DNA from 2 places in the Virgibacillus sp. L01 genome. Region 2 is predicted to be linked to the other one. Evidence: predicted binding sites of a transcription regulator. Region 2 holds the regulator's gene; the other holds the start of a gene.
What was found. Region 2 encodes Rex, which represses fermentation and respiration genes when NADH is low (regulators of the CRP and FNR family bind a similar motif). Its sites were predicted from a motif close to TTGTGAAATATTTCACAA; they were not measured.
Positions count from the first base shown of each region.

Region 1 (6,236 bases), on a different contig from region 2:
GAAGGAGAGCGTGAATCAGCAGAAGGAGAGCGTGAATCAGCAGAAGGAGAGCGATAATCAGCAGAAGAAGTGCTCGAATCACCAGAAGAGTAAATTTTCAACAGACGAAAAGAGGTCATCCTCAATTTGGGATGACCTTTACTTAAAATAATTCTTCTTCCAATGCATCAGTATCTAGAACGAAAGATCCTGATTTATCAGTAGTTATCAGGCTTTGTTTCTTTAATTGTGTGAGTGTACGGCTGACGGTCTCACGACTGGAGCCTATCATGTTCGCAAGCTCGCGGTTTGTGAAATGGGTATTTATTTTTATCATTTCATCCTTAGTTTCTTTTCCATAATTTTTGGCAAGTCTTAAAAGCAACATAATAATTTGTTCATATGTGTTATGTAGAATTTTTTCTTCTAATCTATTTTGTAAATCCATAATTTTGTCACCTAATACACGGAAAAGCTTGATACAAATTTCCGGATGGGTAATAAGAAAATTCTCGAAGGTCTTAATAGGAATGTAAATTAAGATGGCATCCTCCAGAACTTCAGAGTGTGCTGGACAATCGTCTTGTCTAAAAAAGCCTTGGTGAGGAAACATATCCCCAGGCTGCAGAACGTTTACAATCTGTTCTTTACCATGAAAGTCAGTTTTATAAATCTTTACTTTGCCCTGATGAATAAAGTATACATTTGTCAATGGATCGCCTTGCATAAAAATATGTGTGCCATGACGGTACATGCGGTGTTTGGCTAAGTCAACAATTGGTTCCATTTCAAAGTCTGTTAGATCTTTAAATAATGGAACTTTTTGTAATAGTTCCTGGATGGATTGAGTATTCACAGTCATGCTCCTTTCTGCAAACTAACTCTTATATTAGTCCCACTTACATTCTAACACGTTATATGGCTATGTATAATTAGGAAATGTGAAAACTTTATGTGAGCGTGATAAATATCATAACAAGGTGTGTTCTCACTCACAACCTAGAGTAAAATTTACAGTTATGATGTAGTTGGTTAAAGGTTATCACAAATTCCAATTTAAGGGGGGAAATAAAATGAATGATACACAGTTTGCAGTGAAAATCCAAGCACCGGAAATAGAGCCAAGGTTTAGACATCAGAAAATATTTGAAGTGTTTGATGAGCTAAAGTCAGGAGAGTTTATGGAACTTTCAAATGATCATAATCCAAAGCCGCTTCATTATCAGTTCATGATTGAACGTGAAGATACATTTACCTGGGAATACCTAGAAGAAGGGCCATCATTATGGCGCGTAGCAATCGGTAAACAATAAATTTATTGAGCCCTTGGTGATTATTCCAAGGGTTTTAATGTTGTCGATATTATGACAGTTGCAGATTAGTGAAAAATATCACATCCAATTGCAGAAAAAATAGATAAGCTTTATGCAGCAATCATTTTAGGAGGGGTAACATGTTTTCACAAGACTATAATGAAAACCCGTTTATCGTTATTTGGGAATTGACACGTGCCTGTGAATTGAAATGTCTGCATTGCCGGGCAGAAGCACAATACCATCGGCACCCGTTAGAATTAACGTTTGAAGAAGGCAAAAAATTAATTGATGATATATATGAAATGAATAATCCGATGCTTGTTTTTACAGGTGGTGATCCATTGATGCGTCCGGATGTATTTGATATTGCTGAATATGCGGTAAAAAAAGGTGTGCGTGTTTCGATGACACCATCCGCGACACCGAATGTAACGAAAGAAGCAATGGAGAAGGCGAAAAACGTTGGGCTCGCAAGATGGGCATTTTCGATTGATGGGCATTGTGCAGAGGTTCATGATCATTTCCGCGGTACGTCAGGTTCGTTCGATTTAACGATGAATGCGATAAACTACTTACACGAGCTGGAAATGCCCCTCCAGATAAATACGGTAATTTCAAGATACAATGTCGACTACCTGGATGAAATGGCTAAGATGGTGGAGAGATTAGGCTGTGTGCTTTGGAGTGTATTTTTCCTTGTGCCAACTGGTCGTGGAAAAGAAAGTGATATGATTTCACCTGCTCAACATGAGAAAGTATTACGCTGGCTATATAAACTGTCAAAACGGGTTCCATACGACATAAAAACAACCGCAGCACAGCATTATCGTCGTGTTGTTATTCAAGGAAAAATGCGTGAGAATGAAGATCATGATGATGCAATTCGCTATGAGGACGCACTAATGAGCGGCAAAACAGGTCAAATTGACGGGCTTGGCCGTGCACCTAAAGGGGTCAATGATGGGAACGGATTTGTCTTTATTTCCCATACAGGTGATGTCCTTCCAAGTGGTTTGTTACCAATAAAAGCCGGAAATGTGCGCGAGACACCACTTGCAACGATTTATCGTGAGTCAGAGGTATTCCAAAACCTGCGTAGCCCCGATAAATATAAAGGTAAATGTGGGGTATGTGAGTTCCGCCATGTATGTGGCGGGTCAAGATCAAGGGCATATAACATTACCGGTGATTACATGGAGAGCGAGCCATATTGCGTTTATATTCCAAAAACAATGCGAAAAAAGAAGAAACAAGTTAACTAGACTTCAAAAACTTCTAGCAGGTGTATGGCTAGAAGTTTTTTCTTTTATGATGAAATTGAAAGGCATGTACTATTTTTATAATCGGCCGGGCGATCAACTGAGCACTTCCTATGATAAATAAAATGGCACCTGCAGTTTTTAAAGGTTCAAAAAGAAAAAACACACTTCCAATCAAGAACCAAAGTCCAAGTGTGAAGTCATTCAACAAACTGATCAATCGATATTTTTTGTTAAATGATAGTTCATAGGTTCCGAGATGGATATCCAGGAAATTTTTTTCATCATTAATAAATGCCATAAAAAATCCCTCCACAGGGTTAAATTACCCAAATGGAGGGATTTACGAAACTTAATTATAGGAAAAGAATAACAAGAATTCCTACGATAAAGCAGTAGAACGCGAAATATTTTAGGTTTCCGCGTGCCATTACATTCATAAACCAGCGTAATGAATAATAGGAGGCAACAAGTGATGCTGCAAATGCCAGGATATAAGGTATCGCCAGTACGCTTATGTTACCATCTCCAAGGATTTCACCGGCAGACATAATCGTGATTCCTAAACTTACTGGAATATAAAGCAGGAATGAAAAACGTAAAGCTGTTTCTGATTTCATGCCAACAAGCATTGCTGCGACAATCGTTGCACCTGACCGGCTGATTCCTGGAATGAGAGCAACAGCTTGAGCTAAACCAACAATAATCGCGTCCTTTATGGTTATGTCACCATCATTCTTATTACCGCGTAAGTTACGAATGATCCATAAGGCGATACCTGTAATAAGCAACGTATACCCGATTACAGATACTTTGCTTAACTCACTTTCAATATAATCCTCAAATAATATTCCAAGAACACCAGTTGGAATCGTTGCAATAACGAGAAATAAGATAAATTGAAAATCACTTTTTGCAGCGTTATCTCTCGTTGTAATATACCGGATTCCATTTTCAACCAATCGATAGATATCTTTCCGGTAAATAATAAGTACGGCAAGAAGTGAGCCAAAGTTTACCAGTATTTCAAAAGAAAGTCCCTTTACTGCGGTAACGCCAAAAAGCTCACGTAAAATAACAAGATGACCGCTAGATGAAATTGGGATTGGCTCCGTAAAACCTTGTACAAGGCCTAAAAAGAAATATTTTATTAATACCCAAAGCGAATTTATTACTTCCATTGTATTCCCTCCAAATGTTAAATGGATTTTCAACCAAGACGAGTCACCAACCTATAGGCCAATGAATAGTCTAGTTGGTGAGGAGGTTGAAAATATGAATCAGAATTACCAACATATGTACGATTTATGTAAGAATCATATGCATTCCTATGTACTGGTTGAAATGAATGATGGTGCCAAAGTAGATGGCATCATAACAGGTCTTGATGATGAATATGTATATGTTGCTGTTCCTTTAGGGCAAGGGGATGAGCAGCATGCAAATGCATATCCATACGGGAACCAGCGCCAATTTGGTTTCGGGTACGGGTACCCTGGTTACGGTTACGGATACCCTGGTTACGGATATGGTTATGGACGTCCAAGAAGATTCAGACGGCTCATCTTACCTTTGGCAGCACTTACGGCATTAAGCGTTTTACCCTGGTATTAAAACACAGAACCCTTGCCATTCATTACCTTGAAGGCAAGGGTACACACATAAGTGATTTAGCTGGTAAGCAAGAAAGGATTTACCCTTTCTTACTGCATAAGCTTACTAATATTTTTGTTCACTTTCGCCTTTTAAAGCACCTTCACCTAAAACACTAATAGCTACTGTAATAATCACGGCAAGTATAACTGTGTTCGTCAAGTTGAATGGGTTGCCAGCCATACTGCTTAAAACGTATGAAATAACACCACTAATTAAAAGTGCCCAAACTAATGGAAGTAGAAACCGCATAATTTACACCTCTTTTTTATTTACGACAAGTACTGATTCGTGAAACTTTCCTCATATAGTTTATCAAATCCACATAAAAAATAAAAGTATTAATTCGTTATGAAAGGGAGTTAAAGAATAAAGTGAAGGATGGATATTATGTTATTTTTGGTAGAGAATTGTTTTCAATGGATGGGCTTTCATCTTGTTAACTGCTTATTGGAAAATGGCTACAAAGTAGATGGACTGGATGATCTTTCCTCAGATAAAAAAGAACACCTGTCCATGTATGTCGGGAGGAATGCATCATTTCAGCATTTGTCGTCTTTAAAAAGAGGTACAACTTACGATAGATCAATTACCATCAAAGATAGTGAACTTGTATTAACAATGCAGCAGAATATAAGCCATAGAATTAAACTCCCAATACTTTTTGGTGAGTGGATGCCTATGAGAAAAGATGGAATGTACCATCAAAACACGTTCATTTCGTTTGATTCAGATATTTTTTTTAATGAGGCAATTTATATTGGAGACTTTATGAAAAGCCTTATCCAGTGGGTGAAGTCGTCCCAATTACCAGAAATTTTAGAGGTCAAATCAATAAATAATAAACAAAGTAAGGAGATAAAACTTGAAAATTCCGTCTATATTCGAAACAATATAACTATAGAAGAGAATCTGGAAATGGTTATAAAGCACTATGATAAGTTTAAAGAACTTTATTAATGCTTGAGAATGTGAAGCATTTAATATGTTTTATGTTTTAAAATAAGACAAGCTAACATTTGTCCGGATTGGAGTGCGAACGTTGAAAAATGTTTCGATAGTTACATTAACAGTTATTATAATTATGATTTTATCTGGTTGTTCGAATTATTTTAATCAAGGTAACTTACAGAAGGCTGGAATGCTTGTTGAAACGTCTATTCATGATCAGCCATGGAATAAAAAGGGATACCAGGGATTACTTGAAATCGAAGAGGAGTTTAATGTTGATGTATATTTCAAGGAAGGTGTACAAACGGAACAGGAAATTGCGAAGGCAGTCGATGAATTGGTTAACCAAGGAGTGAATCTTATCTTTGGTCACAGCAGTACATATGGGAAGTACTTTAAAGATATTTCTACGGCATATCCGGACGTTCATTTTGTATATTTTAATGGTGGTGAATTTGGCGAAGATTTGACAAGTCTTAACTTTAATTCACATGCCATGGGATTTTTTGGTGGGATGATTGCAGCTAGGATGACGGAAACAGGTAATGTAGGGGTTGTTGGAGCGTTTGAATGGCAGCCTGAGATAGAGGGTTTTTATGAAGGGGCAAAATACCAAAACCCTGAAGTTGAGGTACACTTAAATTATGTAAACAGCTGGAATAATAACACAGATATTGCGCTAAAGAAGTATGAACAAATGCAGAGCAATAATGTGGATGTTTTTTATCCAACTGGTGATACGTTTAGCGCTTCGATTATTAAACGTGCTAGTGAGGATGGACTTTATGCGATTGGGTATGTTACAGATCAATCTGATATCGCTGAAGAAACGGTTCTGACAAGTACCTTACAGCATGTTGAAAAATTATATGTCCTAACGGCAGAAAAATTCAATGAAGGAGAACTGCGTGGCGGCGTGTTGACGTTTGACTTTAAGGATGAAGTTATCTCCTTAGGGAAATATAACCCGGACGTCCCTGAGGAATTTAAGGATAAGATGAACGAAGCTGTTGAAGAATATAAAGAGACTGGACTATTACCAAATGAACAAGAGTCAGGTTAATTATTTTTCTTGCAC
Region 1 is NZ_JBQQCP010000002.1:233,759-239,994, forward strand. It holds gene ACTWQM_RS06250 (hypothetical protein) at 1-151, shown strand, start outside; gene ACTWQM_RS06255 (Crp/Fnr family transcriptional regulator) at 143-841, opposite strand; gene ACTWQM_RS06260 (DUF2249 domain-containing protein) at 1,053-1,292, shown strand; gene ACTWQM_RS06265 (TIGR04053 family radical SAM/SPASM domain-containing protein) at 1,433-2,557, shown strand; gene ACTWQM_RS06270 (YrhK family protein) at 2,586-2,855, opposite strand; gene ACTWQM_RS06275 (undecaprenyl-diphosphate phosphatase) at 2,911-3,735, opposite strand; gene ACTWQM_RS06280 (hypothetical protein) at 3,830-4,168, shown strand; gene ACTWQM_RS06285 (YjzD family protein) at 4,274-4,459, opposite strand; gene ACTWQM_RS06290 (hypothetical protein) at 4,598-5,167, shown strand; gene ACTWQM_RS06295 (BMP family ABC transporter substrate-binding protein) at 5,241-6,221, shown strand.
Region 1: a site for Rex is predicted at 1,359-1,376, ahead of ACTWQM_RS06265 (TIGR04053 family radical SAM/SPASM domain-containing protein). Genes of this name have one in related genera too.

Region 2 (6,236 bases):
CTCGGATCGGGGCAGTTATTCGGTAAAGGATTAAGCAGTTTGCAAGTGGGAACGCCTGATAATCATACAGATTTTATATTTTCAGTAATTGGAGAAAGCTTTGGATTCCTTGGCACTGCAATAGTTGTCTTTCTCTACTTTCTTTTATTATACAAGCTTGTGACACTTGGTTTAAGCAGTTCTCAGCATACACCATTTGGTGCCTACTTGTGCTTAGGATTTATGAGCATATTATTGATTCACGCATTTCAGAATATCGGCATGACAATAGGGATTATGCCGATAACTGGAATTCCGTTATTACTAATTAGTTATGGCGGGAGCTCGGTATTGGCAACAATGATAGGACTTGGGCTTGTCTATCGGGTGGCTGTGGAGTATTCTGTCCAACAGGATTATCTTTTTAAATAAAAGGCAAGCCCGCCGTTACTAAAAAAGTATTGCTACTCGAAATAATGATTCGCTAAACAGTCGAAGTGGATCCTCATTCCGTTAAATAGTAGAAAAGGTGCTCTCGGAGGGGTGAGACGGATCCTCGTTCCGTTATTAGCAGAAAATCAGCCAAATTTGAGGCAGAAATGGCAAATAGCGGAATGAGGATCCGAACCCAAGCTTAAAACAAGGGTTTTTAAGGAAATAACGGAATGAGGATCCGCCAAAACAGTAGACCGGATCCTCATTCCGTTATGTTCTATCATAGATTTGGGGTAGTGAATAATAAAGTGGTAGAAAAGCCGAAACTAGCAGATCTGATTTTTCATAGTAGTGGCAACTGCGGACGAGGCAGCCATGTACAATTTTATCTGCTAAAAAATAAGGCTTAGAGAATTTACTTCTCTAAGCCCTTTAATGTGATTTAAGCTGTGAAATCAGTTTGTAACCCTTCGAATAATAGTGTGTACTTTAGCTTTTTGCACCTAACAAGCCTAACAAGCCTAACAAGTAAACCCGTTAAGATCTGTCATGTGGTTTCCTCTTGTAATGCTGTCCATTCTTCCATAAATTGCTCGATTTCCTGTTTGAGTTTACTGGTTTGTTTCGTCAGCTCTAACGATTTTTCATGATCCTGAAATACTTCCGGTTCGGTCATTTGTTGTTCAATCGTGGCCAATTCAGTCTCAAGGTTTTCAATTAATGACTCTAATTCATCAATACGGCGCTGTCGTTTACGCTCTTCACTGCGAATCATTTTTTCCTCTTTAAATTTGTTTTTCCGCTGATCCTGTGTATGCACAACTTCTGTTGTCTGCTGCAGCTTCTCAATTTCAGCTTCTTCCTGTTTCTTCTCAATATAATAGTCATAATCACCTAAATAAACAGTAGCTCCATCTTGTTGCATTTCAACAACCTGATCGGTAATTTTATTGATGAAATAACGGTCGTGTGATACAAAGATGATTGTCCCTGGAAATTCCATCAATGCTGCTTCAAGCACTTCTTTACTATCAATATCCAAATGGTTGGTAGGCTCGTCGAGTACAAGGAAGTTTGCTTGTTGCATCATCAGTTTTGCTAGCGATAATCGCGCTTTTTCACCCCCGCTTAGTGAATAGACAGACTGCAAAACATCATCACCAGAAAATAAAAAGTTACCTAGTACAGTACGAATATCCTTTTCATCTACAGCTGGATAATCATCCCACAACTCGTCCAGAACAGTCTTAGATGATGATAAAGTTTGCTGTTCTTGATCATAATAGCCAATCTGTACATTTGTACCAACATGAATCGATCCACTTGCAGGCTGCAGATTTCCAAGGATTGTTTTTAATAATGTTGTTTTCCCAACTCCATTAGGACCCACCAGGGCAATTCGTTCGCCTCTGTTAACATGTATTTTTACATTGGAAAAAACAGGATTTTCCTCATATTGAAAGGATAAATTATCTATCTTTAATACATCATTACCACTTCTTCGGTTAATTTGAAATGAGAAGGATGCGGATGATTCGTCTCCCTTTGGTTTGTCGAGCTTTTCTATTTTTGCCAGTTGCTTACGTCTGCTTTGGGCTCGTTTTGTTGTGGATGCACGTACAATATTTTTTTGAATAAATTCTTCTGTTTTTTTTATCTCAGTTTGCTGCTTTTCGAATTCCTTTAGTTCCTGCTCATAATCCAACGCCTTTTGTTCTAAAAATTTACTGTAGCTGCCATGGTATTTCTTCGTTTTGTGACGGGAAACTTCATAAACTATTGATACAGTTTTATCGAGAAAGTACCTATCGTGCGAAACGATGGTTACTGCACCGGGATAGTTGGCTAAATAGTTTTCCAGCCACGCCAGTGTTTCAATGTCGAGATGGTTTGTTGGTTCATCCAAAATTAAAAGTGCTGGCTTTTTTAACAATAACTTTCCTAGAGCAAGGCGCGTTTTCTGACCCCCGCTAAGCTCATTTATTGGTGTTTGATAATCGAAATCATGAAAATTTAAGCCGGTTAGTACTGCCTTGATATCTGCCTCATACCGGTATCCGCCTTCATCATCAAACGCCTGTTGTTTTTTGTCATAATCAAGCAGAAGCTGTTCATAGTTTGCATCAGAAAGCGTTGCAGCTCGTTCCATTTCTTTTTCCAGACCGCGAAGTTCTTGCTCCTTAACAAGCAAGTGTTCAAAGACTTCTACCATTTCATTCCAGATGGTCTTGTCAGATTCAAGTCCAGTATGCTGCGACAGATAGCCTGTAGTTAGGTCTTTTGGTTTAAATAGTTCACCTTCATCATGAGAAAGTTCACCAGCCATTATTTTTAATAATGTTGACTTGCCTGCACCATTTCTGCCAACAATTGCTATACGATCTTTATCTTTAATTTCAATCTTTATATTTGATAGAATTTCGTCTGCTCCAAACGATTTGGACAAACCATTCATTTGCATAATAATCATTTCGTTCACCTCATCCTATACAAGTGTATCGTATAATGAATTACCTGAGCAATCATATTGTGAAATAAATCACGACGTATATGATTTTTTCTGATAGAATGGGTCTTAATAAGACTTAGCTTGGAGTTGAGAAGATGGCAGATTTTACTCACTTTAATGAACAAGGCAGAGCGAAAATGGTTGATATTAGTGAAAAAAGTGAAACCGAACGGACAGCAACTGCTATTTCGAGTGTTCAAGTAACCAAGGAAATTTATCAAAAGATAACCACTAACAAGATAAACAAGGGAGACGTGCTGTCGGTTGCCCAAGTTGCCGGAATAATGGCTGCCAAAAAAACATCTGACTGGATACCGATGTGCCATCCCCTACAATTAAAAGGAATTGATATTTCGTTTGATTGGGAGACTGATAATGATACATATGTCCTGCAGATACAGGCATTCGTCAAGACCAAAGGAAGTACAGGTGTTGAAATGGAAGCATTAACATCTGCTTCTGCTACGGCACTTACGATATATGATATGTGTAAAGCAATTGATAAAGGGATGGTAATTGGCCAAACGTATGTATTGTCGAAAAAAGGCGGTAAATCAGGAGATTACTATCGTGAAGATCAGGGGGAGTAATGATGGAGCAAAATCAAATTCCACAGGCGACGGCTAAGCGGCTGCCATTATATTACAGGTTTTTGAATAACTTAAATCACCAAGGGAAAAAACGCGTATCATCAAAAGAACTGAGTGAGGCAGTAAAGGTAGACTCTGCTACAATCAGAAGAGATTTTTCCTATTTTGGTGCATTGGGTAAAAAAGGGTATGGCTATAATGTCGAATATTTGCTTGGATTTTTCCGAAAGACATTAGATCAGGACGAGGTTACTGAAGTCGCACTTATTGGTGTGGGAAATCTCGGGACTGCTTTTTTACACTATAATTTTATGAAGAATAACAATACAAAAATAGTAAAGGCATTTGATACCAATGCAGAAAAGATTGGAACAGATATTGGGGGAGTACCGATATACCACATTGAAGACCTGGAGGAGAACATGAAAGGGGTAAGTGTGGCAATTTTAACTGTACCGGCGAATGAAGCACAAACCATTACAAACAGGCTTGTTGATTATGGCGTTTCCGGGATACTTAATTTTACTCCTGCAAGAATTACGGTTCCTGAAAAAATTCGTGTTCATCATATTGATTTAGCAGTGGAATTACAATCGTTAATCTACTTCTTAAAGCATTATCCATTGGATTAGAATTAAAATTCAGGTACATTAACTTCTGTTACTGGAGGCAATTTGCATGCGAAGAATAGATTCTAAATGGCTTGTAGTAATGTCAGTATTGTTTGGAACGTTTACTGTAATTTTAAATAACAGTATGCTAAATCCAACGTTGCCAACCTTTATGCGACTTTTTGAAGTTGATGCTGTAGCGGTCAGTTGGCTGTTGACGATTTTCATGGTGTCGATGGGAATGACAATGCCACTTACAGGTTACTTGGGTGACCGTTTCGGGAAAAAGCGTATTTACATAATAGGATTAATCATATTTATGATTGGCTCGATAACAGGGGCGCTTTCGTCTGATTTAGGTATGATGATTATTTCAAGAGCAATTCAGGGTACTGCTGGTGGCCTAATGATGCCAATAGCGATGGCACTTATCTTTAACGCATTTCCCAAAAATGAACGAGGTCTCGCAGTTGGAATTTATGGTGTTGCAGCAATGGTAGCACCTGCAATTGGACCAACCGTTGGCGGAGTCGTTATCGAGTTTTTTGCATGGCAGTTTCTTTTTCTGTTTAATCTGCCATTTGCTGTTTTAGGAGTAATATTTTCGACTAAGTACCTAGCACCAACCGAAAAGAATCAGGATCTTAAATTTGACCTTCCTGGATTCCTGTTAATCACAAGTGGGGTCGGCTCAATACTGTACGCACTGGGGCGGGGATCGACCTTGGAGTTATTGCTCTCACCATTAAGCATTGGATTAATTATCACAGGACTTATCCTAATCGTTATTTTTGTGAAGTATGAGAACAAACAAGATCAACCTCTGCTTGATTTATCAATTTTTAAAATACCAACATATACCGTTTCAATTGCTGTAACGGCTACTGCATCAATTGGATTGTTTTCAGGAATATTCCTGTTGCCGCTATTAATTCAGGAAGTTTATGAGTTAGGAGAAATTCAGACAGGTTTATTATTTTTACCTGCTGCCTTATTAAGTGGTGTGTTTATGACTTTGGGTGGAAGAATATTGGATAAAAAAGGCCCAAAGTACGTGATTCCAATTGGTCTTGTTATTCTTGGAGGATTCACACTTGCTCTAGGATTTAATACGTTGTCTACATCATTTTGGTTTATTCTGATCCTGAACGCTGCCCGTGGTGCAGGACTTGGTATGTGTAATATGCCGGCAACTACAGCTGGAATGAACACGATACCTGACCATCAGGTTGCACAAGGATCAGCAATGAATAATGTAATCCGACAAATATTTTCATCGTTCGGAATCGTCTTTTTCTCAATTTATTATGAGGTACGGCGTGCACAACTGTTTACGCAGGATATGGAAACACAACAGGCTACATTGCAAGCATTAAACGAGGCCTTCATAATTGCCGGTGTATTCATTCTCTTAATGGTTCCAGTTTCTTTTGTCATGAAGGGAACCGAAGAACTGAATAACTTAAAAAGAAGTAACGCATAGCATAAGGGGTTCAGTTTAACCTTTCGCCCCGAACCCATTTTTAACGGAATGAGGACCCGCTTCGACTGTTAGGCGGATCCTCATTCCGTTATTTCCTTGAAAATCCTCGTTTTAAGCCTGGGTTCGGATCCTCGTTCCGCTATTTGTCATTTCTACCTCAAATTTGTCTAATTTTCTGCTTTTAGCGGAACGAGGATCCGTCTCACCCTTTCGAGAGCAGCTTTTCTGCTAAATAGCGGAACAAGGATTCACTTCGATTGTTTGTCGGATAAAATTGCTATTTTCAATGTTAATTCAGTTGATAAAAACAGAAACACGAAATGTAATTGTTTTCTCCGCTAAAATCAAGCTAGAGAGGTGCTTTCATACAAAAGTACTTTTTCACTGCATAAGTACAACTAAGGTTATTCACCTAAGGGCCCGGCGAATGCTCAGTTTTCTAATCTTTTTTCTTTAACTTAAAATGGATGACCAGCATTCGAATACCGACACCGAAATCAAGTGTCGCAAACAATGCGAGAAGAATCGTTATAAAGCTCCATCCGGACTCCCCTGTACTTTGTACTGCCATATATGTAAAAAGTATCCCCAGCAGGAAATAAATAACAAACATAGCTTTTGGTGAGATT
Region 2 is NZ_JBQQCP010000007.1:5,729-11,964, forward strand. It holds gene ACTWQM_RS13420 (FtsW/RodA/SpoVE family cell cycle protein) at 1-411, shown strand, start outside; gene ACTWQM_RS13425 (hypothetical protein) at 645-824, shown strand; gene ACTWQM_RS13430 (ABC-F family ATP-binding cassette domain-containing protein) at 962-2,884, opposite strand; gene moaC (cyclic pyranopterin monophosphate synthase MoaC) at 3,019-3,513, shown strand; gene ACTWQM_RS13440 (redox-sensing transcriptional repressor Rex) at 3,516-4,145, shown strand; gene ACTWQM_RS13445 (MDR family MFS transporter) at 4,192-5,607, shown strand; gene ACTWQM_RS13450 (YdiK family protein) at 6,047-6,236, opposite strand, start outside.